DNA from 2 places in the Cutibacterium avidum 44067 genome. Region 1 is predicted to be linked to the other one. Evidence: riboswitches for the same ligand, from Rfam matches in the RefSeq annotation. Region 1 holds a riboswitch; the other holds the start of a gene.
What was found. Region 1 has a riboswitch for thiamine pyrophosphate ahead of PALO_RS10110 (bifunctional hydroxymethylpyrimidine kinase/phosphomethylpyrimidine kinase). Riboswitches for the same ligand answer to the same signal wherever they lie in the genome.
Positions count from the first base shown of each region.

Region 1 (15,021 bases):
GGCAGACCAACAGGGCGACGAGAACCGTGATGCCCACCGGCCTGGCGGCCAGGGAGGCGATCGGGTTCAGGGTCAGGGCGACGATGACGAAGACGATCGACAGGCTCGCCAGCAGGATGTTGAGGGCGATCTCGTTGGGGGTCTTCTGGCGTCCGGATCCCTCCACCAGTGCGATCATGCGGTCGACGAAGGACTGGCCGGGCTTCGAGGTGATCTTGACGACGATGCGGTCGGAGAGCACCTTCGTGCCACCGGTGACGGCGGAACGGTCGCCGCCGGACTCACGTACCACGGGGGCGGACTCACCGGTGATGGCCGACTCGTCGACCGAGGCGATGCCCCAGATGATGTCCCCGTCTCCGGGGATCGTCTGGCCTGCCGTCACGACGACGACGTCGCCGTACTTGAGGTCCGAGGAGACGATCTCGGTGGTCGTGGTGTGCTCGGCCGAGGGATCGTTCTTCTCGTCCCAACCATCGACGCGCAGCGCGTTGGTGGCGGTGCGGGTCTTCCTCAGGGTCTCGGCCTGGGCCTTGCCGCGGCCCTCGGCGATGGATTCGGCAAGGTTGGCGAAGACCACGGTGAGCCACAGCCAGACCGCGATGACCGCGGAGAATCCGGTCGGCACACGGCCGTCGGTGATGTGGGTGAACGGCTCCATGACGGCGACGATCGTCGTCAGGGCCGCGCCGACCCACACCAGGAACATGACCGGGTTGCGCCACTGGGCACGCGGGTCGAGCTTGCGGAAGGCACCGGGCAGGGCCTGGCGGACCTGGGCCCCGGTGAGGCCGCGGGAACGCGAATTCGAGGTGATGACGGTCATGATCAGATCAGTCCTTCGGCCAGCGGTCCCAGTGTGAGGACCGGGAAGAAGACGAGCGCCGTGACGAGGATCACCGTGAAGACGACGAGGGTGATGAACAGGGCGTTGTGGGTGGGAAGGGTGCCTGCGGTGACCGGGACGGGCTCGCGTTCGGCAAGGGCTCCGGCGAGGGCGAGGGCGAGGATGATCGGCAGGAAGCGACCGAGCAGCATGGCGACGCCAATCGCCGCGCACAGCCAGTTCGTCGAGGCATCCAGACCGGCGAAGGCGGAACCGTTGTTGTTGGCACCCGAGGTGAAGGCGTAGACGAGCTCACTCAGTCCGTGCTCACCCGGGTTCGAGATCGAGGTGTTGACGACACCATCCCGAATACCGGGGATGGCCAGGCTGAGGGCCACCCCGCACAGCACCAGGGCCGGCATGACGAGGATGTACAGGGCCGACAACTTCATCTCTCGCGGGCCGATCTTCTTGCCGAGGTACTCGGGGGTACGACCGACGAGGAGTCCAGCGATGAACACCGCGATGACGGCGATGACGAGCATGCCGTACAGGCCAGATCCGACGCCGCCAGGGCTGATCTCACCCAGCATCATGTTCAGCATGGTGAACATGCCACCGATGGCGGTGTAGGAGTCGTGCATCGAGTTGACGGCGCCCGTGGAGGTCATCGTCGTCGCGTTGGCGAAGAGGACCGACTGGGTCAGGCCGAAGCGCTGCTCCTTGCCCTCCATCGCGGCGCCGGCGAGGCGCCCGGCGGTGCCGTGTCCGGAGAACTCGGCAGCAGCCATCGCGAAGAGGTTGATGAGGAACAGCACGATCATTGAGATGAGGATGGCGCGGCCCTGACGCACGTCCTTGACCATCTTTCCGAAGGTGCGCGGCAGCGAGAATGGGATGAGCAGGATGAGGAAGATCTCCAGCATGTTCGTCCACGGCTGGGGGTTCTCGAAGGGGTGGGATGAGTTGCCGTTGAAGAAGCCGCCACCGTTGGTGCCGAGCTCCTTGATGACCTCCTGGGAGGCGACAGGCCCGCCCGGGATGATCTGGTCCCCACCAGCGATGCCGGTGACGTGCATGAAGCCGATGAAGTTCTGCGCAGCCCCACCGACGATGAGCAGGAAGGCTCCCACAGCGGCGATCGGCATGAGGATGCGAAGGGTGGTGCGGGTGAGATCGACCCAGAAGTTGCCGATGGTGTGCTCACCACGTCCGACGAATCCACGCACCAGGGCGATCGCGACCGCGATGCCGGTGGCTGCGGAGACAAAGTTCTGCACGCACAGGCCGGCGAGCTGGACGAAGTGCCCCAGGGTCGCCTCCGGGGAGTAGGCCTGCCAGTTGGTGTTGGTGACGAAGGAGACCGCGGTGTTGAAGGCCACGGCTGGGTTCACCGACCCCTTGTCCATGGACCAGGGCAGCCACGACTGCAGACGCTGGAGGGCGTAGAGCAGGACGACACCGCAGAAGCTGAAGGCCAGCACCGAGCGGGCGTAGGACTTCCACGTCTGTCCGGCACGGGGGTCGACGCCCATGATGCGGTAGCAGAAGGCCTCGACCTTGGTGTCCTTGTCAGAGGTGAAGACACGGGCCATGTAGGAGCCCAGGTGATGCTGGGCGATCCCGAGCGCGAGGGCGAGAAGAGCAAGGCTCGCCAAGAAGTAGAACCACGTCATCAGAAACGCTCCGGACGGATGAGGGCGATCACGAGGTACACGACAGCGGCAATGCCGAGAATGGCCGCGACGATGTTGAGGACGGTCACAGCGCGTCGACCCCCTTCACGCACAGGGCGAGTAGGAGGAAGAGGACGACGACACCGAGCAGCCAGATAACGTCCAGCATGACAAGGCTCCTTGACGATGACCCGGGGTTTCCGGAGTGCCGGTTTTGGCACCAGGAACCATCGAAATCGTGTCGTAAGGGGGTTGTCGCGCTCCCCTACGGATCCCATACGGGGGTGAGCGAGATCCTAACGATTTGCTAACAGGCGAGTCCCGAACGGTTCAGAAAGTGTGACGTGCGTCACCGTTCGGCTCAGGGGAATCAGCCCTCCCGGCCACGATCGAAGGCCGCGATGGCCTGCGCGACCACCGCGGCGGGATCGTCAGCGGCCATCACGGCGCGCACCATGGCAACCCCTGCGATGCCGGTTGTCGCCAGCGCAGCCACGTCGTCAACCTGGACGTCCCCGATGGCGACGACGGGCCGAGAGCTCGCCTGCACCAGGGCCGGGTACCCCTCCACCCCCAGCGGTGGGCGTCCGGAGTCCTTCGTCGGGGTGGGTCGGAAAGGCCCGGCACCCAGGTAGTCCAGGGCGTCCGCGAGGGGCTCGGCCGACCTCACCAGGTCCAGGGTTCCGGTGGTGTAACCCACGATGGCGTCGGGCCCGAGCATGGCCCTGGCGTCACGTACCGGAAGGTCCTCGACCCCCAGATGCACCCCGTGGACGTTACCGCGGGCGCGCATCGCCGCCCAGGCGACGTCGGCTCGATCATCGACGACAACCCGCGTCTCCGGGTTCGCACGACGCACCGCCTCGCCGACCTGGAGAACCAGCGACAAGAGGTCTCGGGTCGCCAGGGTCTTGGCTCTCACCTGGACGATGCCGGCGCCTGCCCCAGCAGCCAACGCAGCCGTCTCGACGGTGTGACGGTCGGTTCCCGAGGTCACCAGGTAACAGCGCAGGTCCAGGGTCATCTCGTCTCCTCCACTCCGGTTCTCGCGACCTCGTCGAGGGCGTCGAGCAGTTGCACACGAAAAGTACCGGGTCCGCCGGCACGGGCCGCCGCGACCTCACCGGCGACGTCGAACCAGGTCACGGCCGTCACCGCGGCCTGCACCGGATCATCGGTGGCCACCAGGCACCCCGCGGTCAACGCGCCCAGTAGGCAGCCGGTCCCGGTCACCCGGGCCATGAACGGATGGCCTCTGGAGATCTTCTCGGCCACCCCATCGGTGGTGACGACGACATCCGTCGGCCCCGACACCACGACGACTCCCCCGGTCCGTCGCGCCACCTCGATAGCTGCGTCGACGGCGTGCTCGGGGGCATCCGCCGAGTCGGCTCCGCGTCCCCCTCGTCCTCCCACGAGGGCGAGGATCTCGGAGGCATTCCCCTTGACGACGTCAGGTCCCTCGTCCAGGAAGTCGCGAGCCATCCGGGTACGCACCGGTGCCAGCCCGATCGCCGTCGGGTCGAGGACCCACGGGACGCCGTCAGGACGAGCGGCGACGGTGGCGGGGATGCCGACCATGCCATCGGTCGACAGGGTGCCCAGGTTGACCGACAGGGCGTCGGCGGCCGTGACGACGACCGGGGCCTCCTCGAGGGTCTCCGTCATCATCGGACGCAACCCCGCCGCCAACAGGCCATCGGCCACCAAGGACATACTCACCGTCGCGGTGAGGCAGTGAACCATGGGCGGATTGCGTCGAGCAGCCGCCACCACCTCGTCAATCGTCATGCCACCCTCGCCACCTCGTCGATGTCAGCGTCGATGTCAGCCCCCGACAGCCGCGGGCCGAGGACGGCACCGAGCACTACCAGCAAACCACCGAGGACGACGAGCACGAGCACTGCCCCGAGATGCCCGAACAAGCCCTCCAGCCCCGGCAGGTAGAACGGGTACAGCGCCGGCAGGATGAGGGACAGGCTGTACCCCATGCCGTAGCCGGTGGAGCGCACCTCGGTGGGGAACCTCTCGGACAGGTAGGCCGAGATGGGACCGTAGGCCGACACCGTCGCCACCTGGAGGGCGACGGCGAAGACGGCTGCCCTGCCTGCTGATGCGGAACTGATCGCTCCCCACCACAGCAGCGGGCCGAGCACCGCGGCACTGATTCCCCAGCACACCAGCAGACGGCGCCGTCCCACCCTCGTGGACCAGTGCCCGGCCAGCGCCATGAAGATCGCCTGACCAACGGAGGCGACTCCCATCACCCAGGAGGTCGCCGTAGCCGTCAGCCCGGCGTCGGTGCGCAGTCGCGCGGTGAGGATCAGCACGGTGGTGTCGGTGAGCAGCCACAGCCCCGTCATGAGGGTGAAGACCTGCCAGAAGGCCGGCGCCCACGCCCCGGCGATGACCTCACGCACACCGGGGGTCGGGGTCTTCCAGGCATCCCTGGAGTCATGGGTGCGGTGGAGGAGAGGGGCGTCGCAGACCCGCCGGGAATAGTAGATGATCATCCCGATGCTCATCGCAGCACCGATGACGAAGAGGATGCGCCATCCCCACGCGGCGTAGCGGTCCGGCCCGAGAGCGGCCAGCATGACGGCGACGGCGAAGGCGATTGACGCCTGGGCCCAGGGAGCCATCGACAGGATGACCCCGGACGCCAAGCCGCGTTTCTTGGGAGATGACCATTCCATCGCCAGCGGGATGGCGGCGGAGTACTCACCGGCAACGAAGATCCCGCCCAGGAATCGCAGCAGCAGGATGAGCCCGATCGTCCACGCCCCGATGAGCTGGTGGGTGGGCATGACGGCGATGAGCCCGGCGCAGGTCGCGGTGCCGGCAATGGCCAGGCGGGTGGTACGGGTGCGTCCCAGCCGGTCGGAGATCCGTCCGAAGATCATCCCGCCGAGGGGACGTCCCAGCAGCATGGCGATGACGACGAGGGCGCCGACGGAGGCGCTGGCCGAGGGGCCGGCGAGCACCACCATCGCGGGGGCGAGGGCCGTCAGGGGTAGGAAGACGTGGATGTTGTCAATCCAGTTGCCGACGACGCCGGCCCGCAGAGCGGCCCGTCCTTCGGGTGGCATCGTCCCCTTCGACGAGGTGTTCGGAACGGTGGGCAGTGATGTTGTCGTGGTCATGGGGGCAAGTCCTTGAACAAGTGTGGATGGTGCGGTCTGGAGCGGGGCGATGGCGGCTCAGACGCGCATCGCCTGGTCGAAGAACTCCAACTCATGACGACAGGCCGTCAGATAGGCATGGGCAGCACGTGCCCGAGCAGTCGGACCAGCTTGTTCGAAGGCCTTCTCCACGACGACGAGGGTGTGCGAGGTAGCCTCGACAAACCCCGGGGCCCGGTAGGTGTCGAGCCACAACGCATAGGGATGGCCTTCCGGAACCTGCGGCAACCCGGCTCCCACCTGGGCATACAGCCAGAAGCAGGGCAGGACGGACGCCACCCCGACGACGTAGTCGTCACCCAGAGTGTGTGCCAGCAGGAAATTCGTGTACGCCGTCGTCACCGGGCCGGCCGGAGCCTGATCGCGTCCCTCCAACCAGGCGCGGTGCAGGGCAGCCTCTTCGACGATGCAGGTCTCGGACGACTGCGCCCACCACGCCGCGTCCTGCGGGTCGACGGCGCGAGCAGCCAGAGCGGCCAGGGCTCGTGAATAGCAGGCCAGATATCGGGCGTCCTGACCGAGGTAGAAGTTGAAGGCGTGACCCGTCAAGGTGCCATCGACGAGGGCAGCGACGAAGTCCGATCCCTGGATCTGACGGGCCAGATCCGCGCTGGCCTGCCACAGGGCCGTCGTCCACGGACCAACCGGGTCCACCGCAGCAGTGGGTGCTGACCCCGCCGAACCGACGAGGGCCTTGGGAGACTCCAGCGGCTCGATCGGCCCGAACCAAGCCACCGCCGAGGCATCGGCGGACAGCCGTCGTGCCCGGTGGGAGTGGTCGACCGGACCGTGTCCCCGGCCAACCTTCAGCTCTGACCCGTGCAGGATCGCCTCGTGCAACCAGTCGGTGACCCATCCCAGGGCCTCGCCGGGAGCATCCCCTGCACCCAGCCGGGTCGCCAGAGCCGAGGAGAGCGAGCATCCGGTGCCGTGGGTGTTCGTCGTCTCCACCCGGGTGCTCTGCGCGGTGTACGTCGTCCCTTCCGAGCCCACCCAGATGTTGTCGACACGCCGGGAGTCGAGATGGCCGGTCTTGACGACGACGGCGACCCCGGTCTCCTTGGCCCAGCCGCGCGCCTGTTCCAGGGCTTCCTCGGCGCCCTTCGCCGGTCCGGTCTCGCACAGCACTGCGAGCTCGGGAATGTTCGGGGTGACGACGGTTGCCCGGCGACAGAACTCGCGCATGGCAGCCTCGGCGTCAGGGGCGAGGAGCCGGTCTCCGCTGGTGGCGACCATGACCGGATCGACGACGACGATGGGCGGACGGTGCTCGTCGAGGAATCTGGCGACCGTGTCGATGATCTCGACCGTTCCGAGCATGCCAGTCTTGACGGCGTCGATCGCCACGTCATCGCTGACTGCCGCCAACTGCTGCCTCAGGAACTCGGTGGGTGGGGTGTGGATCGCGCGCACCCCTTGAGTGTTCTGGGCAACCAGGGCGGTGACGACGGCCATCGCGTACCCACCGGCCGCGGTGATGGACTTGGTGTCGGCAGCAGTGCCGGCACCCCCGGAGGGATCCGTTCCCGCGATGGAGAGGACGCGCGGGACTGAGCCCTGCGACGGGTTTCTGGGGGTGGAAGAAGCCATCTCGGACATCCCTTCGCCAGTACGAACTAGATCAGGTTCCACGGGTGTGATCTCAGCGCCGATACGGCGCACCCCGTGTCCAGCGATAAGTATGGCACCCGACTGCGACAAGGCACTGCACCCCGAGTCCCGACGACGAAGAACGCTCAAGAAAACTCTTACGAAAGTCTCAAAAAGAGGGCATTCCATCACACCCTTCCGGCGCTATCGTGAGGCTAGTCGAAGTTCACCGGAGAACTTCCGGCGAAGTCGTATGACGAGTGAATCATGACGAACTTCCAAAAGATTTATCAGCGCAGCTTCCCGGTCAGCCCGGATGGCAACCCGTTCGTTCACAACGACCTCGGTCGTTACACCATGAACCACCCGGTGCCCCCGGACGACATCGCTGAGCGCAAGGCATACCTGGTCGGCTCTGGTATCGCTGCACTAACGGCAGCCGTCTTCCTCATCCGTGACGCCAAGATGCCTGCCGAGAACATCACGATCCTCGAGGAGCTCCACCAGCCCGGCGGCGCCTTCGACGGCGACGGCGACACCGAGAAGGGCTTCATCGCCCGTGGCGGTCGTGAGATGGAGCAACACTTCGAGTGCTTCTGGGACGTCATGAAGGACATCCCGGCCCTCGAGATGCCCGAGCCCTACAGCGTCATGGACGAGTTCCGGATCGTCAACGAGAACGATCCGAACGTCAATCACTGCCGCATCATCAACAATCAGGGCCAGAAACGCTCGGCCTACAATGATGGGCATCAACAAGAAAGGCCAGCTCGCCGTCCTGAAGCTGCTGCTGGCCAAGGAGTCCGACACTTACTACAAATCCATCGAGGACTGGTTCGACGAGGACTTTCTGCATTCCACCTTCTACACACTGTGGAAGACGATGTTCGCCTTCGAGCAGTGGCAGTCCCTGACCGAGTTCAAGCGCTACATGCACCGCTTCCTCCACCTGCTGCCCGGATTCTCGGACCTCTCCTGTCTGCTGTTCAGCCGCTACAACCAGTACGACTCCTTCGTCGTCCCGCTCATGAAGTGGCTGACCGAGCGCGGCGTGAAGTTCCAGTACGACACCTTGGTCTACGACGTCGACCCGGAGATCACTGCTCACCGCAAGGTCGCCCGAGGCATTCTGTGGCGCGACAAGGAGGGCGGCGAACATCGCATCGACATGACCCCGAAGGACCTCGTCTTCGTCACGAACGGTTCACTGACCGAGTGCACCGGCTACGGCGACATGGACCACCCCGCCCCCTACAACAAGGACGAGGTCGCCGGCTGGGAGCTGTGGCGCAACCTGGTCCGTCGTTCCGCCGTGTTCGGTCGTCCCGACGTCTTCTGCAGCGACGCCGACAAGACGGTGTGGCAGTCGATCAGCTTCAACTTCATCGGTGAGGACCATCCATTCCTCCAGAAGATCAGGGAACTGACGGGCAACGATCCACTGTCCGGACGCACGGTCACCGGCGGCATCATCACCGCCGAGGACTCGTCGTGGTGCATCTCGCTGACGATGAACCGTCAGCCACAGTTCCACGATCAGCCGAAGGACTGGGGCGTCGCCTGGGCCTACGGCCTGTACCCGTTCGAGAAGGGCGACATCGTCAAGAAGCCGATGCTGGAGTGCACCGGAGAGGAACTGCTCAAGGAGTACTGCTATCACTTCGGTCTGCTCGACCAGTTCGAGGAGATCAAGGCTCGCACCAAGGTTCGCATTGCGACGATGCCGTGGATCACAGCCTTCTTCATGCCTCGTGGCAAGGGAGATCGCCCGGAGGTCATCCCGGACGGTTGCGTCAACCTGGCCTGCCTGGGCCAGTTCGTCGAAACCCCGGACGACTGCATCTTCACCGTCGAAGGATCGGCTCGTACCGCCATGATGGCTGTCTACGGGCTGCTCAACCTCGACCGCGACATCCCACCGACATGGCCTGCTCAATACGACATCCGTTCTCTGCTGGCCTCCGCCAAGACACTTAACGACGGGCACCTGCCCGGTGGTCGACTGTTGTCGGTCCTGCTGCGCAATACCTACTACGAGGACATCCTGCCGTGACGTGCTGACGTCATGACGTCCTTCCAGTGCAACTTCGGGGCGGTCGCGGTTGAATGACACCGTGACCGCCCCGAACCATCTCCCCTCATCCCCCCTACCCGTCACGAGGCTGCGTGACCTGCTGGTGGCTGATGTCCCGGCTTCTCGTCTGGTCATCGCCTGTGACACCATCGGTGGGATCGGCCCGCGTCCTGACGACTCCTACCCAGCTGACCCGGTGTGGTGCGCTCATCTGGGAGCGCGGGTACCCCTCCTGGAGGTGATGTGCGCCGGTGCGCGTCCTCTCGTCCTCGTCAACACCCTGTGCCAGGACTGGGAGTCAGCCCAGCCCATGATCGAGGAGTTCCGACGCTGCGCGGCCGCCGTCGGGATTGACCCCACGGCGGTCACGGGCTCGACGGAGGACAACGTCGCGACGACCCAGACCGGGATTGGCGTGACAGTCATCGGCGTCATGCCAGAGGGAGAACTCCCCCGGGCCCATGACGGTGACGTGCTGGTCTGCGTCGGGACTCCCGTCTCGGCCCCTGATGACGACGTCGCCCCTGGCCGGCGCGAGATCGTGCCACTCGCGGAGGTGCGAGACCTGGTGGCCTCCGGGAAGGTTCACGACTGCGTCCCGGTGGGTTCTCACGGGGTGGCGTGGGAGGCCGCACAGCTCGCCTCCACCGCGGGGTTACGGGCCGAGTTTCGGGACGTGGAGGTTGACCTGGCTCGCTCCGGAGGGCCCTCGACCTGCCTCGAACTGGCCTGTGATCGGGGCGACGTCGAGGAGCTACACGGTGTGGTGGCCCCGCATCGGCCGTGGGAGGTCATCGGTCGGCTCGCATCGGGATCCTGAGGACTCGATACCTGAGGATTACCACACGGAGCTGCCAAGAAATCGCGATGGTGACGTCACCATCGTGATTATGGGCCAATTCTTGGCAGCTCCGTGTGTCATACCCCTTGCTCACCGCCGTTGACACGGGGTGTTAGTGTGCGATTGCCTCGAATCGGACTCGGTCCGGGGTACTCCTCGGTGAGCGAAGTCGGTGGGAATCCGACACTGTCGCGCAACGGTGATGCCTCACAGCTCAGTCCGGTCGACTCCCTACGGAGTGGCAAGTAACGACTCTCGCCGTAGGAGTCTGCCGGGCACACGACGCGGGTGCCACCGTGAGTCCTGCGGCATGACCGCAGGGAGAACCGCGTGAGTACTCCGAAGACGAAGACTACGCCGAGAAGGATCTCGGCCCTCATCACCCTCCTCGTTGCCCCCAGCCTCGCACTGGCAGGATGTTCGGGCTCCGAGGACAGGACCACTTCAGGCGACAGGCCAACGACATCCTCCTCCGCCAACACCGGCGACAGCATGCCCGGCTGCATCAAGGACTTCGACCCCTCGAAGGACTACTTCGGCGACAAAGCGACCTTCAGCGACGCCCGCGGCCTCACCGTCACCTACCACAAGTCCTACAAGGTGGTGACGGTCAAGAACCCGTCGAGTACCTCGTCCAAGGAGACCAAGTACGTCCTGGTGCAGTGTGGCGCCCCCGACCCGCACCTGGACGGTGAGCTCGCCAAGGCGCAGCGGATCACCATTCCCACCACCAGGGTTGCTCTTGGATCAACGACCGAGCCGATGAAGTTCCAGATGATGAACAAGCTGGACGCCGTGATCGGAATGGCCAGCGTGGACATGGTCGGTGACCCAAAGACCCGTCAGGCCCTCAAGGACGCTCATGTCGCTGACTTCGGCGTCGGGGACGGCACCACTGAGGTCAACACCGAGAAGCTGGCCGCCCTACGTCCTGATCTGTTCATCATCAGCGGCCACGACGACCCCAGCAAGTTTGCCAAGGTCAGGGAGATGGGCACACCGGTCGTCGCCGAGCCCGACTTCCTCGAGAACACCCCGCTGGGACGGGCCGAGTGGATCAAGTACGACGCCCTCTTTGTCAATGCGGAGAAGGTCGCCAATGAGAAGTACGACGAGATCGCCAAGAAGTACCACGAGACGGCCCAGCTCACCTCCAAGGTCAAGACGCGACCCATCGTGCTCTACGGCTCCCAGTTCAAGGGGGTCTGGTACATCAAGTCCAACGAGAACTACTCCATCCAGTTCCTGCGTGACGCTGGCGGTGAGTACGTCTTCAAGGACGTCCACGGCGTGGTCTCGTCGAAGCTGGACACCGAGACGGTCCTCAAAAGGGCCCATGACGCCGACTTCTGGATCGATGGCCAGATCAATGAGTCGCAGAAGGCCTCCATCCCGACCATCGTCAAGGACGACCCGCGCATGAAGGCCCTCAAAGCGGTACGCACCGGCACCGTCTGGAACGCCGTCCTGCGTGCCGACCCGAAGCACGGCAACGACTACTGGCAGACCGGCGTCGTCCGTCCTGATCTGGTGCTGGCAGACCTGTCCGCCATCCTGCACCCTGAGCTCAGTCCGAACCATGAGTTCACCTTCTACAAGAAGGCCCCGACCAAGTGACCGCAGCACACCGGACGACGCAACGGCGGCGTGGACTGCCGCTGCCCGTCCGCTTCGCGATCCTCGGAGTGATCTTCATCCTGGTGGCGATGGCCGGGCTGACCCTGGGATCGGTGAACATTCCCCTCGACGACGTCATGACAGCCCGCGGAATCGACGTCGAGCAGGCCCGTCGCAAGGCCACCTTGCGGATCTTCGGTTGCCCGCCCGGCGGTTACGGTGCCGGTGTGGAGGAACTCATCGAGACCAAGGCATGGCAGGACAAGGCCGATCTGGGCCGGGCCTACATCGCCGCCTCCTCCCACGCCTACGGTGAAGGGGTGTTCGGAGACGTCGAGACGGAGAGATTCACCGCTGCCCTGTCTCGGATGGATGTCACCGTCAAGAATGAGGACACCCGCGAGTACGACATGCTCAGCTGCACCGATTTCTACAACTACTACGGCGGACTCATCGCTGCTGCGACGACGGTGCGGGGTGAGGCACCGTCGTCCTTCGTGGGGGATTCCTCGGATCCATCCCGGATCGCCACCAGGACGACCACCGAGGAGGCCCGGCTCATCCTGAGGTCCCGGATCCTCAACCCGTCGTGGATCTCAGGTCTGCAGCGTCACGGGTACAAGGGAGCGGGTGACCTGTCCAAGGTTCTCGACATCCTCATCGGCTGGGACGCCACCGCCGATGTCGTCGACGACGGCCTGTGGGAGAAGGTGGCGCGTCGTTACGCCCTCGACCCCGCCATGCAGGAATGGTTCCGAGAGGTCAACCCACATGCCCTGCACAACATCGTCGACAAGCTTCTCGACGCCGCTCAGCGCAAGGTCTGGGAGGCCGACCCGATCACCGTCGAGGAGCTGCAGGACACCTATGCCGACATCGAGGGAACCATCGAGGAGGTTTCCGACGACCCGCACCAGTCCGCTGCTCCGACGCCCACTGCGTCAGTCACCGCCGACGGCGGACTCGACCTGGCCCGGCTGGGGTTGGCCTGATGACCTACCCTTTCACCGCCATCGTCGGACAGGACGAGACGAAACTTGCCCTGCTGTTGTGCGCGGTCAACCCCCGTATTGGCGGGGTCGTCCTCAGTGGTGAGAAGGGAACGGCCAAGTCGACGGTGGTCCGTGGTCTGGCGGAACTGCCGCCGAGTCAGGTGATGAGGACGTTGGCCCTGGGCGCCACCGAGGATCGCCTCGTCGGAGGACTCGACCTGGAGGCCACCCTGACGTCGGGCCGGCCGGTGCTCCAGCCGGGTCTGCTGAGCGAGGTCGACGGCGGGGTGCTCTACGTCGACGAGGTCAACCTCCTCGACGACCACCTCGTCGACCTCGTCATCGACGCGTGCGCCGGAACCGTCCGGGTCGAGCGCGAGGGGCTGAAAGCTGCCCTGGCAAGCCGTTTCGTCCTGGTCGGAACGATGAACCCGGAGGAGGGAGCGCTGCGACCCCAGTTGCTCGACCGGTTCGGACTGTGCGTCGAGGTACACGGCGAGGCGGACCCGGAGGCCCGTGCAGAGATCATTCGGCGTCGTCTCCGTCACGACGCCGACCCCGCTGCTTTCCTCTCGACGTGGCGGGAGGAGCAGGGTCGTCAGGCTGATGTCATCGAGCGGGCCCGCGGAATGGTCAACGGGGAGCGCCTCGACAACGTCGTCACCGAACTCATCTCCTCACTGTGCCGGCAAAACCACGTCGCCGGCCACCGGGCCGACATCGTCATGGCGGAGGCCACCCGAGCCCACGCCGCCCTGGCCGGCCGCGGGGTCGCCACCGAGGACGACGTGCTTGCGGTCAGCGAGATGGTGCTGCGGCATCGCCGCCGCGACGAGACCCCGTCGGACCCGCCACCGCCACCGGAACCGCCACAGCAGGAGCAGTCCGAGGACCAGCAGCCCAACCAACCAGATCAACGGCCTGATCAGCCCGACCCTGGCCCCAGTGACGCTGTGGACAACGGGTCGCAGGACGAGGATGATGCTCCCCCACCCGGCAGCCAGGACGATCAGCAACCCGATGACCACACGGATCCTGCCGACCAGAACAATCAGCAGGAACAACCGAACCAACAGCCCAACCCCGGGGAACAGGTCGCTGCCATCGGGGATCCTTTCGCCATTCGGCCTCTGGAACCCGGTCAGGATCGTCTGGCGCGCCGCGCCTCCGGACGACGCCTGCGTACCCGCAGCAAGGATCGACGCGGTCGTTACATCTCGGCCCGCCTCACGACCGTACCCGACGACCTTGCCCTGGACGCCACCCTGCGTGCCGCCGCGGTGCACCAGAGGTCACGCCGAGCCGACCCGAATCGCCCCGCGATGGCGGTCCACGTCGAGCCGGTTGACTGGCGGGCCAAGGTGAGGACCGGACGGTCGGCCTCCTGCGTCATCCTCGTCGTCGACGCCTCCGGGTCGATGGGGTCACGGGGCCGGATGACCGCCTCCAAGGGGGCCATCCTCTCCCTGCTGCTCGACGCCTACGTCAAGCGTGACCGGGTCTGCCTCATCGGTTTCCGCCGCGACCGGGCCGAGGTGCTCGTCCCGGTGACCTCCTCGGTGGAGGTCGCCCAACGCGGCCTGGCCGAGCTTCCCGTCGGCGGTCGCACTCCTCTGGCGGCTGGGCTCGTGACGGCCTGCGAGGTCGTCCGGCCCCTGCTGTTCAAGGACCCCGGTCTGCGTCCGCTGTTGGTGCTCGTCACCGACGGACGCGGCAACGTCGATCTGGACGGCAAACCCAACTCCCGCGCCACCGACGAAGCCCTCAAGGTGGCGGACGAGATCGGTGCCGACCGGCGTCTCAGCTGGGTCGTCATCGACACCGAAGACCCCCGCGGCATCCAACTGTCCAGGGCCAACGACATCGCGATGGCCCTGGGCGGACCCTGCCTGCGCATCGACGACCTACGTGCCGACGACCTCGTGAACGTCGTCTCCCAACTCGACCCGACCCAACCCCGAAAGGACCGCTGACATGGCACAACGCCCCGTCTACCCCTTCTGCGCCATCGTCGGACAGGAGGAGATGAAGCTGGCCCTCATCCTCGCCTCGATCAGCCCCGATCTGTCCGGGGTACTCATCCGCGGCGAGAAGGGAACCGCGAAGTCCACGGCGGTGCGTGGCCTGGCAGCCCTGCTCCCGGAGCACCAGGAGGTTCCCGGGGCCTACCACCTGTCCCCCGAGGAGTATCCGGTCCACGCTACCGAGCTCAGGCTGCCCGAG
Region 1 covers NC_021064.1:2,193,451-2,208,471, forward strand. Annotated here, with positions in the region: gene kdpB (potassium-transporting ATPase subunit KdpB) at 1-826, opposite strand, end outside; gene kdpA (potassium-transporting ATPase subunit KdpA) at 829-2,502, opposite strand; gene kdpF (K(+)-transporting ATPase subunit F) at 2,502-2,591, opposite strand; partial or broken gene PALO_RS12240 (hypothetical protein) at 2,588-2,780, opposite strand; gene PALO_RS10095 (thiamine phosphate synthase) at 2,873-3,526, opposite strand; gene thiM (hydroxyethylthiazole kinase) at 3,523-4,293, opposite strand; gene PALO_RS10105 (MFS transporter) at 4,290-5,645, opposite strand; gene PALO_RS10110 (bifunctional hydroxymethylpyrimidine kinase/phosphomethylpyrimidine kinase) at 5,703-7,283, opposite strand; TPP riboswitch at 7,266-7,360, opposite strand; partial or broken gene PALO_RS10115 (oleate hydratase) at 7,632-9,327, shown strand; gene PALO_RS10120 (AIR synthase related protein) at 9,389-10,168, shown strand; gene PALO_RS10125 (ABC transporter substrate-binding protein) at 10,598-11,806, shown strand; gene PALO_RS10130 (cobaltochelatase subunit CobN) at 11,803-12,798, shown strand; gene PALO_RS10135 (magnesium chelatase subunit D family protein) at 12,798-14,771, shown strand; gene PALO_RS10140 (magnesium chelatase ATPase subunit I) at 14,773-15,021, shown strand, end outside.

Region 2 (15,021 bases), 730 kb from region 1:
TGTGCGCTTTGGGGATGCTTGGACGCGCGGGCAGCAGCGAAGGGCCCCAGTCCAGTCGCCGCTGCCATGGGGAGCAGCATCAGCCCCCCGGCAACGGCCGAGTGTCCCAGCACGCTCTGGATGAATCCCGGCACGATGAACAACACGCCGAACAGAACGAAGTTGACCACCATGAGGCCCATGGCGGACGTGCGGAAGTGGTGATTCCTGAGCAGGGACAAGTCGGCCAGGGGCGACTGGGTCCGAGCGGCCCTCAGGGGAGTTACAGCTTGATGCCGAAAAGTCGGCCAGGGGCGACTGGGTCCGGGAGTCGACGACGAGGCACACAATGAGTGCGGCGATCCCTGACGTCGTGGCCATGTAGCCGCCCGGTGAGTTGATCAGTCCGGCGGTGATCAGGATGAACCCGGCAGTCGACAGAAGTATCTGCGGGGCAGGGGCCGCTCGCCTGACAGGGCGCATCGGGTCTGGTGGGATGCACGCCGCAAGCACCATCACGAGGGCAAGGGCACCGACGAAGTCGATCGCGAACATTGCCTTCCATCCCCAGTTGTCAATGGCCAGCCCGCCGAGGATGGGACCGAGCGGTGCGCCCAGCGAGCCGGCAGCGCTCCAGATGGCGGTCGCACGTGCCCGGTATGGCGCCTGGACGAGCCACGGGATCAAGGCAAGTGACATCGGAGTGAACACGCTCGCGCCCAGTCCCATGACGGCCCGTCCCACGAGCAGCCCGATCACCGTGGGACTGAACAAGGGGACAGCGGCCCCCACTCCGAACAGACAGACGCCGATCAACAGAAGGCGGCGGTGCCCGATGCTGTCGCCCAAAAGACCGCCGGGGAGCAGCGCAGCGAGAAAGCCCAGCGTGTAGGAAGACACGATCCACTGCAAGGCTCGGTTGCCCGCATGGATGCTGCTGCCGAGGTCCGGCAGTGCGACGTTCACCATGGTGGTGTTGACGTAGAGCAGAGCCATTCCTCCAGCAAGAGCCCACACTCCTGCCCACCGTTCAGAACTGGTAGTCCCTAACATATGTTAGAGGCTACCAGTTTCCGATCGTCCACTATCACGGTGAGCAGCTCAGGAGGCATACACATGCGTATCTATGCGTCGGGTCGACCTCTGTATCAAATCACCCACCAGATCCATGACCTCATGGTCCAATGTGATCACGAGTTCTTTTCTCCGCTCTCATGACGCCAAGGCGTGGGCGTTCAAGTGCGGAGTGATCACCAGCTCGAGGGCGGTGCCGAAAACCGCTTCTCCTCGATGATGACAGGCGCCCGCACCATCACTCTTGTCAAGAACGGCGATCTGGATGCCTTTCTGGCCCGCTGCGCTCCGGTGTCATGGAAGAGGGGTAGGGCTATGCCCACGTGAGCACGGCGGTCGTGGCACCGGCCAACCGTGGTAAAAGGCTCACCAAGACGTTCGCGGCTCCCGTCGTGGTGGCGGTTGTGCGGTAGGGTGCGGCCGGTCGATTATGGAAGGTCGGGGACCAGGTGGACAAACATGAGGTAGTGTTCGCTTCGAGGTCGGTGGGACCACACCGTGGGGTCAGCATCCTCGATCGTGCGCCTGGCCGGAGCCGTTCTGGCCGAGCAGACCGACGAATGGGTCGAAGGATGTCGCTACCGTGGCCTCGAAGTCCTGGGCCCGCTGCCCGTATCACTCTGGTACCCGACACCTACCTCGAACACACAGACCACGACCTACCAGCCCTGACCGTCTGACCCCGAGAAGGAGTACGCAGCTACACCACCACTAGGGATTTGGCCTTCCCGGCCCTGCTCGCAGCGGGACCATCCGGACCGCCTCCGTTTTCTCATCCGGGGTGTAGCGCCGTGTCTGCGGTTTCCCGGGAACCTGCCACTTCGGCATGTACTCATTCTCGTTTCTAGACCAGTGCCTGAACAGGCTTGGATCAGCTCACCGAACTCCTGGTCGACCTCGACGACCTCCACAGCAATTGCGAACCAGCCGAACGCCGCATCCTCAACCGCACACTGTTCACCCACATCACCATCGACGACGAAGAGAACGCCACCCACATATCCGCCGAGGCCACCGTCAGCGTCCTCGCCCACACCAACATCGATGCCTCGGCGCAGGTCACCGCAGAAACAAAACTGCCCCACCATCAGGCGGGGCAAGCTTCGATATTCTCATTTTACGTGGAGCATAGGGGATTCGAACCCCTGACCTCTTCCATGCCATGGAAGCGCGCTACCAACTGCGCCAATGCCCCGCGGGCGACCTTGTCAGGCCTTCGACACGATCCTCCGCTGCGGCGTCCACCACGCCGGAACATCCTGTCTGGTGGAGCATAGGGGATTCGAACCCCTGACCTCTTCCATGCCATGGAAGCGCGCTACCAACTGCGCCAATGCCCCGAAAACAACTCCTCAGGAGGGTCATCCTCTTCGTTCACCCGACCGCCCGGGCGACCAGGCAAACGTTACCGGATCCCACCCATCCTCACCAAATCGGACCAAGCCAGGCCAGTATTTGCGTATGGGTATCGACACACACTCATGCGCAACGCACCTTCACCGCCCCAAGAAGCCGTCCACCACCGCGCCGCCCCTCTCGCACGACTCCTACTGCCGAGGTCAGCTCTGCACGTCTGTGGCTTTCAGGTAGCCCTGACGGTGTCCCAGGAAGACACATACGTACCGGTCCTTTCCGGTCACATCGACGTGGTCCTTGGGTGGCGGAGCGTCGAACGTCTTGGACCGGTAATAGTCTGTCGCGGGCTGAGGGTCGATGACGACATAGCGCTGACCAGGCTCCAACACGTACGGCAACGCAGCCTCGGGCTGCACCCAGGTGCCGTCCGGATAGGCAGAGGCTTCCGGGTACGCCCGGCCATAACCTGACGTGCGCGAAACCACGGTGATCGTTCGCGCCTCCGGGACGACTCGTGCCACCGGCTGCTGAGCGGGATTGTGGAACCACGCCTTAGCTCCCAGGTACCAGACGGCGACCCACTCGTCGTCCTTCCCTCCAACCTCTGCGACGACATACTCCGCACCCGTGTTCAGCCGGGCGCCGACGTCGGCAGGTTCTGTTGTTGCCGGCTCCGGGCTGATACCGGCATCAACAACCGTCGGGGCATCCGACGACGGGGCCTGCCTCGCCGTCACAAAGTTCACTCCTCTGACGACCTGGCCGTTGTAGGCCTGCGTGTTCATTTCGAAATCAGGCAAAATCCTCACGACGTCATCGCGCTTGGGTCTGGTGCTCACCGTGCCCTCGGTGAGTGGGCGGCCCAACAGCTCAAAGTATCGAGCCCAGTTCCAGAAGGCGCCCGGATCCCAGTGCATCCCCTTGATGTGCTCGGTGTCAATGCCAGGAACCTCGTCATGGCCAATGACGCGACCACGCGTCAGCGGGATCCCATATTTATCGCACAGATAGCGGACTAGCGCTGCACTCGAGCGGTACATCGCGTCCGTGTACCAGGATTCTCCCTCGAGAGCCTTACCCTCGTGCTCGAGTCCGAGGGCGTGCATGTTGTAGTACCAGTTCCCGGAGTGCCAGCCGATGTCCTTGGGATCGAGGTGCTGCGCAACGTGACCGTCAAATGATCTCAACGTGTAGTTCCATGCGAGGTAATTCGGCTTCTCCACAAGTTTGATGGTGTTGTCGTAGGTCTCCTCGGTGTCGTGGATGACGATTCTCGTCAGCGAAGGCGCAGAGGGGCGGCGCGCAAGGTCGTGATTTCCGTACTTCACCGGATCAGATCCGTACTGCTGATATGGAGCAGGTATCCACTCGATGTGGAGGCTATCCGGCCCGTCAATCGGCGGCCCGGACACCTTATGCTCAGGTAACGCTGTTCGGCTGATAAGCGGGCCGAAGATGGCCATGGCAGTAAACGAACGGCGGCTCATGTCGATCATCGGAATCGTCCTCTCGCCCAGTAAAGATGCTTGTGAACCCACACAAGCACACCACATATGGGGGTCACATCACGAAGGATCACCGCACAGGAGCGTTACATCCATACCGGTTAGGTGAGGTGGCCATCGTCGGGGAGTGGGTAGAGCGTGCGGATGATGTTGGCGGCTGGGCCGGTGGGTGCGTTGCGGTAGCCGGTGCCGGCCCAGAGGTGGACTCGGTGGGTGTCTCCGGCTTGGGTGGCGGCTTGTCGCAGTGGGCGGGTGAGATGGTGCACGGCGGGGTATGCGTGGGGTGCGGTGGCGTGGTGTTGGGTGATGAAGTCGTTGGTGAGGGCGCGGGCCGGTCGTCCGGTGAACGCGTGGGTGATGGTGGTGTCGTCGAAGGCGGGGTCGGCCAGTGCCGCCCGGTGGGTGGCTGAGGTTCCGGCTTCGTTGGTGCGGAGCAGAAGGGTCCCTACGGCAACCGCGATGGCGCCTGCATCAAGTGCTGCTCGTACCGCTTCAGCGCCATCGATGCCGCCGGCGGCGATCACTGGCAAAGGGCTGGCCTTGCGCACGTGTGAGACGAGAGTGGGGAGGTCTTCCGGTTGTGGTGTCCGCGTGGGGTCGAAGGTGGCGCTGTGTCCACTGGCTGAGGGGCCTTGGATGATGAGCCCGTCGGCGCCGCGTTCGGTTGCGGCGACGGCCATGCCGTGGGGGAGGGATACGCCGTCGTCGGTGAGGAAGATGGGGACGTTGTTGATCTCGCGGAGTTCATGGCAGGTGGGTATTCTGTTTTGCGGGTCCGGTCATACCAACCTCAGCCGCGAGGATCGAGCACAGCCTTCGCAGTTGCGATGTCGGTTACCAGATCCGTTACCAGATTGCCTCGAAGGATCGCAGTCAAAGCCGGGGCCTTTTCGGCTCCGAAAGCGCTGACGATGACGTGGGTGATTGATGGGATTCGGTCGATCGGTATTGTCATCAACCCTTGGCAGAAGCCCGCATCGACGTGACGGCCCTGAGCATCGATGTGGTGCCCACAGATGTGGCCGACCGCTCCCCGCGACAACAACTCGGCATGAGCCCGTTCGGGCATCACATGATCGAAAATCGGTGCCACCGAATTCACCCCGACCGCGCCCACCCCTGTCACCAAGATGTCGGCGTGGGAGGCCATTGCGATCGTCATTCCAATGGACTTCTCCGCCTTTAAAGCCGCTGCTACTTGCGGATTCGATACCAACACTGGCGCGGGCATCACTCGGTAAGCGCAGCCAAGTCGCTCCGCCAGTTGGCGACACAGTTCGGGGGAGTCAAGGAGTAGATTCCCCCGCGCTGTCCCCCCAATTGCCTGGACCACTGTCGCTTCAGGGTGACGTGTCGGGGTCATGGCGCGCACCACCGAAGCTACTCCACGCCCATTCGACAGCGCGATGACCGAGTCCGGGTGCATATATGTAGTCACGAGATCGGAAGCCATCCGTGACACCTCGTGAGCCGCAGAGTCGTCATCCGACATGGCTACGCGCGCGCACGCTAACCCAAAGGTGCGCGTCAGGTCCTGTTCCAACGCAACTGCTCGTTGTAACGGGTGCTGCACGGTAAACGTGATGATTCCGCGGCGCCGCGCTTCGTCGAGCAGGCGTGACACCATCGATCGGGAGTAGCCGATCTCAGCAGCGATCTCGGCCTGAGTCGCTTGTTCCAGCCAGTATCGCTTTGCCACGGTCAGTAGGGTCTGGATGTGTTCGCGGTCAGTCATATGTATCTCACAAATGTGAATCTTCGTACTCATGGCCCCGCAGAAACGCGGTGTTAAACCATCATACCGGCGCTTTAGCGCTTAGTGAATTCACATATGTGATCCCATGGCCTTGCGAAGGATGTCAGGCTGACGGCTGAATGGTTCTCGTCACACAGTCGTGAGAGAGGAATCACCCCAATGGCCGTCGTTCGTACCATCACTGGCGACGTTTCACCCGACACGCTTGGTGTCGTCAATGCCCACGACCACCTCATCCGTGTTGGCGCCGGTGAGGTCTACATCGATCCTGATCACCTGCTCGACGACGTCGACAAGGCCGCTCAGGAGGCCACCTACTTCGTCGAAGCTTCCATGAGCTGGGCCGACGGCGCCACGATCGTCGACATGTGCCCCGCATCCTCGGGTCGTGGTGTGCTCAAGACCCTTGAAGTTGTCGAGAAGGTCCCAGGCCTCCAGGTCGTCCAGGCCACCGGATTTCACCAGCAGAAGGTCTACCTGGAATGGCGTCAGAGCTGGGTCAACCAGTACACCGTCAACCAGATTGCCGATCTGCTCATTGCCGACATTGTCGAGGGCATCGACCGCTTCGACTACATGGGCCCCATCGTCGAACGCACCGGGGCCAAGGCCGGCGTCATAAAGTGGGCGACCGCTTACGGCAAGATTACCGAGTGGGAACAGAAATCTGGCAAGGCGGTGGCTATCGCATCTAAGGAGACCGGATGCCCTATCAACACCCATGTAACGGCCGGAACTTGCGGCCCCGAGCAGGCACGCTTCCTCGTCGACCAGGGCGTCGATCCTGCCAAAATCGCAATCGGTCACATGCAGCGTAACTGGGATCCGTGGGTCCACGAGCAGATCTGCAAGCTTGGCTGCTACGTCGAGCTCGACGGCACAAACCGCATCAAGTACGTCCCGGACAATACCCGCGTCAACCTGATTAAGGCCCTCGGGAAGAAGGGCTACGGCAAGCAGGTACTGCTGGGTACCGATTCCGGTAAAGCCTCTTACCAGAAGGTCTACGGCTCGGTCTCCGGCATTGACTATGATCCGGCCGTTTTCTGCCCGCGTCTGATTGAGGACGAGGGCTTTGACCGCAGCTACGTCGATGACCTGCTCATCAACAACGCCGCGACCTTCCTTGGCTTCCAGCCCCTGGCTGGGTGACGACGATGCCACGACTCCAAGTTGCTCTTGATACCTACGACCTGCCGTCGGCCCTCGCCCCGCTGTCCCAAGTGTCCAACGAGGTTGACGTCATCGAGTGTGGCACCATCCTGGTTCTAGCCGAGGGCATGGATGCGGTGCGTGCTATCCGGGCGGTCTATCCTGGGAAGGTTATTCTCGCCGATGTTCGCATAGCCGAAGCCGGGGCCAAGATCGCCCGGCTGTGCTTCGAAGCCGGAGCCGACCTCGTCTCCTGTGTCGCCGGGGCATCTCTGACCACCATCGATCAAGTGTGCAAGGTGGCAGAGGAATTCGGTGGCGAAGTCCAGGTCGAGCTCGCGGATGAGTGGTACGACGCCGACCGCGCCCGCACCTGGCGTGAATTGGGTGTCCAGCACGTCATCGTTAAGCGTTCCCGCGACCGGGAGGCCGCCGGGGACTTGTCGTGGAAACCCGAGGATCTCGGGCGGGTCGACGAACTCGCCGAGATGGGATTCACGGTCACCGTCACTGGAGGCATCACTCCCAAGGACCTTCCGGTCTTTGCTGAGCATCCAGTCGGCATTGTCATCGCCGGTCGTTCAATCGTCGCCGCCGACGACCCAAGGGCTGCGGCACAGCAACTACGCTCCACGCTAGACGAGGTGTGGCCGAGATGACCGAGTCGCTGTCGGACGGAGTGGCACTCGGTATTTACGAGAAGGCTCTTGTTGGCAACCAGCTTGAGACTGATGACGACTGGCGTCGCTTCCTTACCCAGGTGCCTGAGGCCGGCTTCGGTTTCGTCGACCTATCAGTCGACGAAACCGAAGGAAGGGCCGCACGGCTTGAGTGGGATCAGGACCGCCGTCGTATGGTGCGTCGCTGTGCCGAGGAAACAGAGACCACGATCGGTGGTATCTGCTTGTCAGTGCATAGGCGCATTGGCCCCGGTAGCGCCGACCCCGCGGTGCGTCAACGTGCCCGTGACGTGCTAGCCGAAGGCCTGCACCTTTGCCACGATCTCGGAGCGTCCGTGCTTCAGGTGGCGGGGTACTACTGCTACTACGAGCAGATGAATGACCACGCCGAGCAGTGGTACACCGACCTTCTCCTCGACGCCATCCCGATGGCGGCCCGTCTCGGCGTCGTCATGGGCATCGAGAATGTCGACGGCACCGACGTTAATTCCATCCGCAAGGCCATGGAGTTCGTCAAGCTCGCTCACTCGCCTTACCTGCAGGTCTACCCCGACATCGGAAACATTGCCGAACAGCAGCTCGATGCCTCGATCGAACTCGAGGCTGGGCGTGGCCACATGGTTGCGATCCACGTGAAGGATGTCCGGCCTGGCGAGCCTCGACGGGTACCGATGGGAGAGGGGACCGTTGACTGGGACGATTCCTTCGCCATCCTTGCCAGGCAGGGCTGGCGCGGCCGAATGATGATCGAGATGTGGAACGACGATGCCCCCGATTCCAATGATCGCAGTGTGTCGGCGCGTGAGTTCATCGAGGGGCGTCTTCGAACCGCCGGAATCCCGATTCGTCGGGCCCTCGCCTGATTCGAGATCGGTTGGCCCAGCTTGAATCCTGGGCCGACCGACACCAAACCTCCAAAAAATTCCTATACCGCTGTTCAAAGGAGAACGTTCGATGCTCGAAGAGCTCAAGAAAGACGTTTGCGAAGGCAATCTCGACCTGCCCCGACACGGCCTGGTGACCTGGACCTCGGGCAATTTGTCTGCCCGAGACCCCGGGACCGGCTTGGTGATCATCAAGCCCTCCGGAATGCTGTACGACGACATGACCCCTGACGACATGGTTGTCGTCGACCTTGACGGAAAGGTTGTCGAGGGAGATCGTGGACCATCTTCGGACACCGCTTCGCACCTGTACGTCTATCGTCGCCATGACGACATCCGCAGCATCATCCACACTCACTCCACCTTCGCCACCGCCTGGGCTGCCACAGGCCAGGACATACCCTGCGCCATGACCGCCGTCGCTGATGAGTTCGGTGGACGAGTCCCGTGCGGAGATTACGCCCAGATCGGCACTGAGCAGATAGGTGAGCAAATTGTACGGTTCATCGACGAGTCCCCAGCCGTACTACTCAAGAAACACGGTGTCTTCACTGTCGGTACGTCTATTGAGAAGGCTGTCAAGGCAGCCGTTATGGTCGAGGACGTCGCCAGGACCCTGACTTTTGCCAAGCTCATCGGCAAAATCTCCCCGCTCCCGCAGTCGGAGATCGACTCCAACCACGACCGATACACCAACCGCTACGGCACCCCAGCTGCGTCCCAGGGGGTGACGGCATGACTTACGACATCTCAACTATCGGTGAGGGGCAGATCCGGCTCACCTGCTACAAGGGCGAGCGTCTTGTTAATGCCCAGCAGCTACGGGCCACCGCTGCCTGCTCCGAAGCCAACGTTGCAGGCTTGCTGTCCCAGCTCGGTCGCGACACCTGCTGGACATCTGTTATGCCACAGGGCGATCTTACCGACCGGGTTGTCAACGAGTTTCGTAGTGTCGGTGTCGATGTCTCCCACATCTGTATCAAGCCTGAGGGGCGCGTCGCACTGTACTTCATGGAGCCCGGTGAGTATCCGATGCCAGCACGTGTGCTTTACGATCGCGAGCACACCCCTTTTCGTGACGTCCGTGTCGAGGATCTCGATTGGGAGGCCATGCTCGACACGAAACTGGTTTTCGTGACTGGCATTACGGCTGCTCTGACCGAGAACACGGCTGTTGTGGTGAGCCATTTTGTCGAGGAGGCCCACCGCCGTGGAATAGCCGTCGCACTTGACGTCAATTATCGTTCCCTGTTGTGGGAGCCGAGACGGGCCCGAGAAGTGCTCGAATCCATTGCGTGCATATCGGACATTGTCTTTTGCTCGGTGCGTGACGGCATGGCAGTATTTGGGATTGAATCTGACGGCGAACAGGCATGTCACGATCTGCGTGAATTGTTCGGAGCACCGACGGTTGTGTCCACTGACCAGATCAATGGTGTCTATCTATCCGACGACGAGCACGGCGACCACACCTTCCCAGTGGTTCAGGTGCCTGTCGTCGACCGTCCAGGCGCAGGAGACTCCTTCGTCGCAGGAACATTGCACGGGTATCTTGCAGGTGACGTGGTCCAGGGAATCTATTACGGGCAGCGGACATCTGCTTACGCCCTGACTCATTATGGAGACCTTACTCGTGTGAGTCCCAGTGAGCTCAATATTCCTTCGAACACAGACATTCTGCGTTGACAACAACCGCGGCGCAGGTAGGAGATATAGTTACATGTCCACCTCTACAGCATCCAAGCAATCAGCCTTAGATCTTATAGATTCGCGCCCTTTGACGCGCAATCAGAAGAATCTTGTCGCCCTGGCCATCATCGGAAACATTTCCGAGTTCTTTGACATCTTCCTCATTGGTTTCGTGGTATCCGTCCTCACTAAGCCATGGAACCTGACCGGCACTGAGGCGGGCGTCATCCTCGCCTGTTCTGGCCTGGGTACGGTCATCGGTGCCATTATGTGGGGACGTCTGGCAGACAAAATCGGACGCCGTTCGTCATTTTTCTGGTGCGTCCTCATGTTCGTTGCATTCACCGTCGTATCAGTGTTCACTCCAGATCACGGCTGGGTCATGCTAGCCATATTGCGTATTGGTGTGGGGATCGGTGTTGGCGGCCTCAATATCACATCGATTCCGTATGTTCAAGAGTTTGTGCCAGCTAAACAGCGCGGCCTTCTTGCGGGATTGGCGTCGGTATTCATACCGCTCGGTCTTTTCCTGGGATCTCTCGGGCAAAAAGCCTTGGGTGATAATTGGCGTGCTCTCATCGCGCTGGGGGCGATTCCTGTCTTCCTGCTTGTGTGGATTCGCTTTGTCCCCGAGTCACCAAGGTTTCTACAGAGTCATGGACGGGAAAATGAAGCCCGTGAGGCTTTGGCGTGGGCGTTGGAGATGCCGGCTGACGACATTGGAGATCTGCCGTCGGTAGAGCACGTCCAAGACGCTTCGTACTCACTTGTCTTCGGCAAGTACCGCAAGGGCCTCCTCATAGTCAGCCTAGGGTCCTTCTGCTTCATTCTGGGATCATTCACGATTCAGTCGTGGGGTCAGACCCTCCTCAAGACCGGGTTCGGCAAGTCTGCAGAGCAAGTCGGGATCCTGTTTATGTTCGTCTCTCTGGCCGATCTCATCGGGCGCTTCCTGTCAGCATGGCTGGCCGACCGCATCGGTCGGAGGATCACGATGCTGTCATTCGGTCTGGTAGGTGCCGCCGGAACTCTGATCATCGCGCTTTCGGCTCATCTGGGTTGGGGCTGGCAGGTTTTCTTTGCCGGCGTCCTTGTTGCGATGGCCTTCGGCGACGGCGCCTTCGGCATTCTGAACGCCTTCGGAGCCGAGCAGTTTCCCAACGAGGCTCGCTCCACCGGTCTGGGACTCGGTTACGGCATCGGTGCGACTGCCAAGGTCATCGGTCCGGCGCTCATGGGACTCATGGTGGGCGGATCTGCGGTCAAACAGAATGTCACCTTGGACGCGGTCTTCCCGGCGTTCATCCTGTTCACCGTGCTGCTCGTCGTCGGCGGTGTGACATACATGTTCGCCCGCGAAACTCGCGGCACCTCACTCGACACGATCTGACCTATCAAACGATCCTGACGTCGAGGGCCTGTACCTGACCCAACGGGTTAACCGAAGCCGTGACCTGACGGGTAGCCAGGGGGCCCTCGACACGCCAGATCCAGCGATACGGCGTCATCTCGACGACGTCGATCGCGGCATCCACGGATTCCCCGGTGGCCTCGACCACGTCCTCGAAATCCTTGCGGCGCTGATCCAACGGACGATCCATGTCCATCGTCGGGCTCCACTCCCGAGCCACCAGATCGTTCGACCAGTTGCGAATGATTTTCTCGACGTCGTCGAGATGTTGCCGGACTTGGGGATTCATCGGCGAAGGATGGACGGCGTCGCAGGTCTTGCGATCCTTGGCTGCCGAGGGCAACAGCAGGTCACCCACCCCGGGAACAACGGTGTCGAGGGCCGTGGAGGTTACGCGGATGGCCGGGTGATACGTCCGATTCGCCAGCACCACGATGCCGACTCCCGAGCGCGGATGCCACATCATCGTCGATCCATAACCCGGGTATCCACCGCAGTGATAGACGATGTGTTCCTTCCCCGTGACAGCGACGTGAAGGCCATATCCGTACCCTTCGGTGACTGGGCCGTATGTCGTGAAGTACCGGTACACCTGCTGCATCTCGCGGAAGACCCGACCCCAACCATCGTCCTCGCTGGTCCACGCGGTGATGAAATGGCTCACCCAGATCCCGACATCCTTGGCGGTGCAGATGAGGCCGTCGATGGGGGAGAAGGTTCCGGGGCCAAGCAAGGGCTGGACGCTGCCATCTCTGCCGAGGCCTGGGGTGAGCTTTCCCTCGGGTACTTGCGTGACGTCGAGGAAGGATTCGGTCATCCCCACCCGACGGATGATGTCTTCCTCGACGACGTCGATGAATGGCCGCTCGGTCGCCAACTCGACGACGCGGCCCAGGATCGCGTAACCGAGGTTGGAATAGGCGTACCCCGTTCCCGGCGCGAAGTTCGTGATGAAGGGTTTACCCAACAGCGCCTCGAACTCCTCGCGTGACATGGCCTGCTGACGGTCAGCCCACGGATCGTCGGTGGTAGACCGGTAGACATGGACAACGCGTCACGAATCGTTGCGCTGGCGATGGGCTCCTGAAGCTGCGGAATCCAACTACCGAGGGTGTCGTCGAGAGCGGGCCGTCGAGAAGCCACGTCGATCAGCCCGTGACAGATCCCAAGGACGCTGGCAGCGGTGAACGACTTCGACATCGACGCGATGCTGTAGACGCGATCGTCGGTGTCGCTACAGCGCACCTCACTGTCGTCAACGGCTGCCCAGGACAACGAGGTTCCACTCCCGGCAGCTTCTGACGAAGCAGCACTGAGAACGTCGACGACAGGGTCAAGACGGGAACTCATGGCCGCATTGTGCCACTTGAGACATGGGCTGGTAGAGCGGATTCAGGTAGAAGACAGGACCGCGGCGTTGCCAGCGCGCATCGTGGGTAAGATTGGACCACAACAACGCGGGAGCCCACCACAAGGGCTGAGAGGGTGCCGAGATGGCACCGACCGCCTGAACCTGTCCGGGTAATGCCGGCGAAGGGAGTGGTTGACATGACTGAACTGTCGAATTTGGTGTCAGAGTCCGTGGAGCGGCTGCGTCGGGACAAGCCGCTGGTCCAGTGCCTGACGAACATCGTGGTTGCCAACTTTACCGCGAACGTGTTGTTGGCTGCGGGGGCAGTCCCCGCCATGGTCGATAACCCCGAGGAATCTGAGGGATTCGCATCGTTGGCTGACGGCGTGCTCGTCAATATTGGTACTCCGTACCGGGAGACCGCTGAAGCCATAGTTGTTGCCGTGCGTGGCGCAGCAGGTAGTGACACACCGTGGGTGCTCGACCCGGTGGGAGTCGGGATGTCATGGCGTACCCAGGTCGCCCTGGACGCGTTGCACGTCGGTGCTCCAGCCGTCATCCGGGCAAATGCCTCCGAGGTATTGACCCTGGCTGGGACGGGAGCGTCCCCCCGAGGCCCTGAGGCCGGAGATGCTGTCGAGGATGCCTTGGGGTCCGCCGCTGAGCTCGTGCGCACATACGGCACCGTGGTCGCCACTAGCGGCCCCGTCGATCACATCGTGGACGCGCACCGGCACGTAACCGTGTCATCGGGGCATGAATGGATGGCGCGAGTGACCGGGGTTGGATGCTCACTAGGGGCTCTGACAGCGGCCTTTGCAGGCGTCCAGAAAGATCATCTCATTGCAGCTGCATCCGCAACCGCCATGTTGTGCGTGGCTGCCGAACGAGCGGCGGATCGCAGTGTGGGCCTGGGCGGATTCGCTCAAGCTCTCATCGACGAACTGTTCCTGGTGTCACCCGACGAAGTCGGCGCGCGGGGAGGGCTTCGCGATGTCACGGCCTGACTTCGATCTTTCGGTGTACCTCGTCACAGACACCGCCCAATGTGGTGGCCCAGAGGAGATCGTCGAGACCGTGCTACGCGCTATCTCCGGCGGGGTGACTCTGGTCCAATTCCGCGACCACGACCTGCCTGATGACGAATTCGTCGCTTTGGGACGACGGGTGAGAGATGTATGCGACGAAATACCCCTCATCATTGACGACCGGGTCCATCTGGTCGCTGAGATCGGAGCTGACGGTGCCCATGTCGGGCAGTCCGACATGCCGGTCGCCCAGGCTCGAGAGGTTCTCGGGGACAATCTGCTGATCGGCTTGTCCGCGCAGACCCCCGCCCACGTGGAGGCCGCGCTGTCTCATGGCCCTGACGTCGTCGACGTCAGCCCGTGGCCGGTGTGCGTCATCGGCGGAGTCACTGCCTCCGACGCTCAGGATGTAGCCCGGGTGGGCTGCGACGGCCTCAGCGTCGTCTCGGCAATTTGTCGAAACGCCGACCCTGAATCCAACGCTCGGGAACTCGCACAGGCATGGTGCCACGCGAAGGGGCGGTGACATCAGGGCGTGCACAACCGCTCAGGGCTGCTGGCATCTTGTTCAGATGCGCGGCCCTGGTGCGCAGCGTTGGGGATCAGGTGCGAGGGCACCCTAAAATGAGCGCCATGAGCACTTCTGACGTCACTCGTCGCGCCTCCAAGATCTCCGTCGTCGGGGCCGGTTCGGTTGGTTCCTCGCTGGCCTACGCCTGCCTCATCCGCGGATCGGCCGACCTCGTTGCCCTCTACGACATCGCCAAGGACAAGGTCGAGGCCGAGGTAGCGGACCTCGCCCATGGCACTCAGTTCACCCCCGCCTCAGTGATGGGTGGCGCTGATGTCCACGACACTGCCGACTCTGATGTTGTCTTCATCACTGCCGGAGCTCGTCAGAAGCCGGGCCAGACCCGTCTGGACCTCGCCGGCGTCAATGCCAATATTCTGCGTTCCCTCATGCCGCAGCTGGTCGAGCAGTCTCCGAACGCCCTGTTCGTGCTCGTCACCAACCCCTGTGACGTCCTGACTGTCGTAGCCCAGCAGGCCACCGGGTTGCCGGCCAACCGTGTCTTCTCGACCGGCACCATGCTCGACACCTCGCGGCTGCGCTGGCTCATCCGTCAGTGGGCCAACGTCGAGCAGCGCCATGTAC
Region 2 covers NC_021064.1:1,463,220-1,478,240, reverse strand. Annotated here, with positions in the region: gene PALO_RS12005 (MFS transporter) at 1-329, opposite strand, end outside; partial or broken gene PALO_RS13155 (MFS transporter) at 484-975, opposite strand; partial or broken gene PALO_RS12870 (IS256 family transposase) at 1,564-1,733, shown strand; tRNA gene PALO_RS06725 (tRNA-Ala) at 2,176-2,248, opposite strand; tRNA gene PALO_RS06720 (tRNA-Ala) at 2,318-2,393, opposite strand; gene PALO_RS06715 (N-acetylmuramoyl-L-alanine amidase) at 2,613-3,905, opposite strand; gene PALO_RS06710 (nitronate monooxygenase) at 4,016-4,594, opposite strand; gene PALO_RS06705 (sugar-binding transcriptional regulator) at 4,705-5,649, opposite strand; gene PALO_RS06700 (phosphotriesterase family protein) at 5,830-6,822, shown strand; gene PALO_RS06695 (3-keto-L-gulonate-6-phosphate decarboxylase UlaD) at 6,828-7,481, shown strand; gene PALO_RS06690 (L-ribulose-5-phosphate 3-epimerase) at 7,478-8,365, shown strand; gene PALO_RS06685 (L-ribulose-5-phosphate 4-epimerase) at 8,457-9,125, shown strand; gene PALO_RS06680 (sugar kinase) at 9,122-10,072, shown strand; gene PALO_RS06675 (MFS transporter) at 10,107-11,465, shown strand; gene PALO_RS06670 (serine hydrolase domain-containing protein) at 11,470-12,480, opposite strand; partial or broken gene PALO_RS13000 (hypothetical protein) at 12,564-12,686, opposite strand; TPP riboswitch at 12,934-13,042, shown strand; gene thiM (hydroxyethylthiazole kinase) at 13,011-13,844, shown strand; gene PALO_RS06660 (thiamine phosphate synthase) at 13,831-14,391, shown strand; gene PALO_RS06655 (L-lactate dehydrogenase) at 14,490-15,021, shown strand, end outside.
Region 2: it holds a riboswitch for thiamine pyrophosphate, as region 1 does, so the genes downstream of both, thiM (hydroxyethylthiazole kinase) here and PALO_RS10110 (bifunctional hydroxymethylpyrimidine kinase/phosphomethylpyrimidine kinase) in region 1, are expected to answer to the same signal.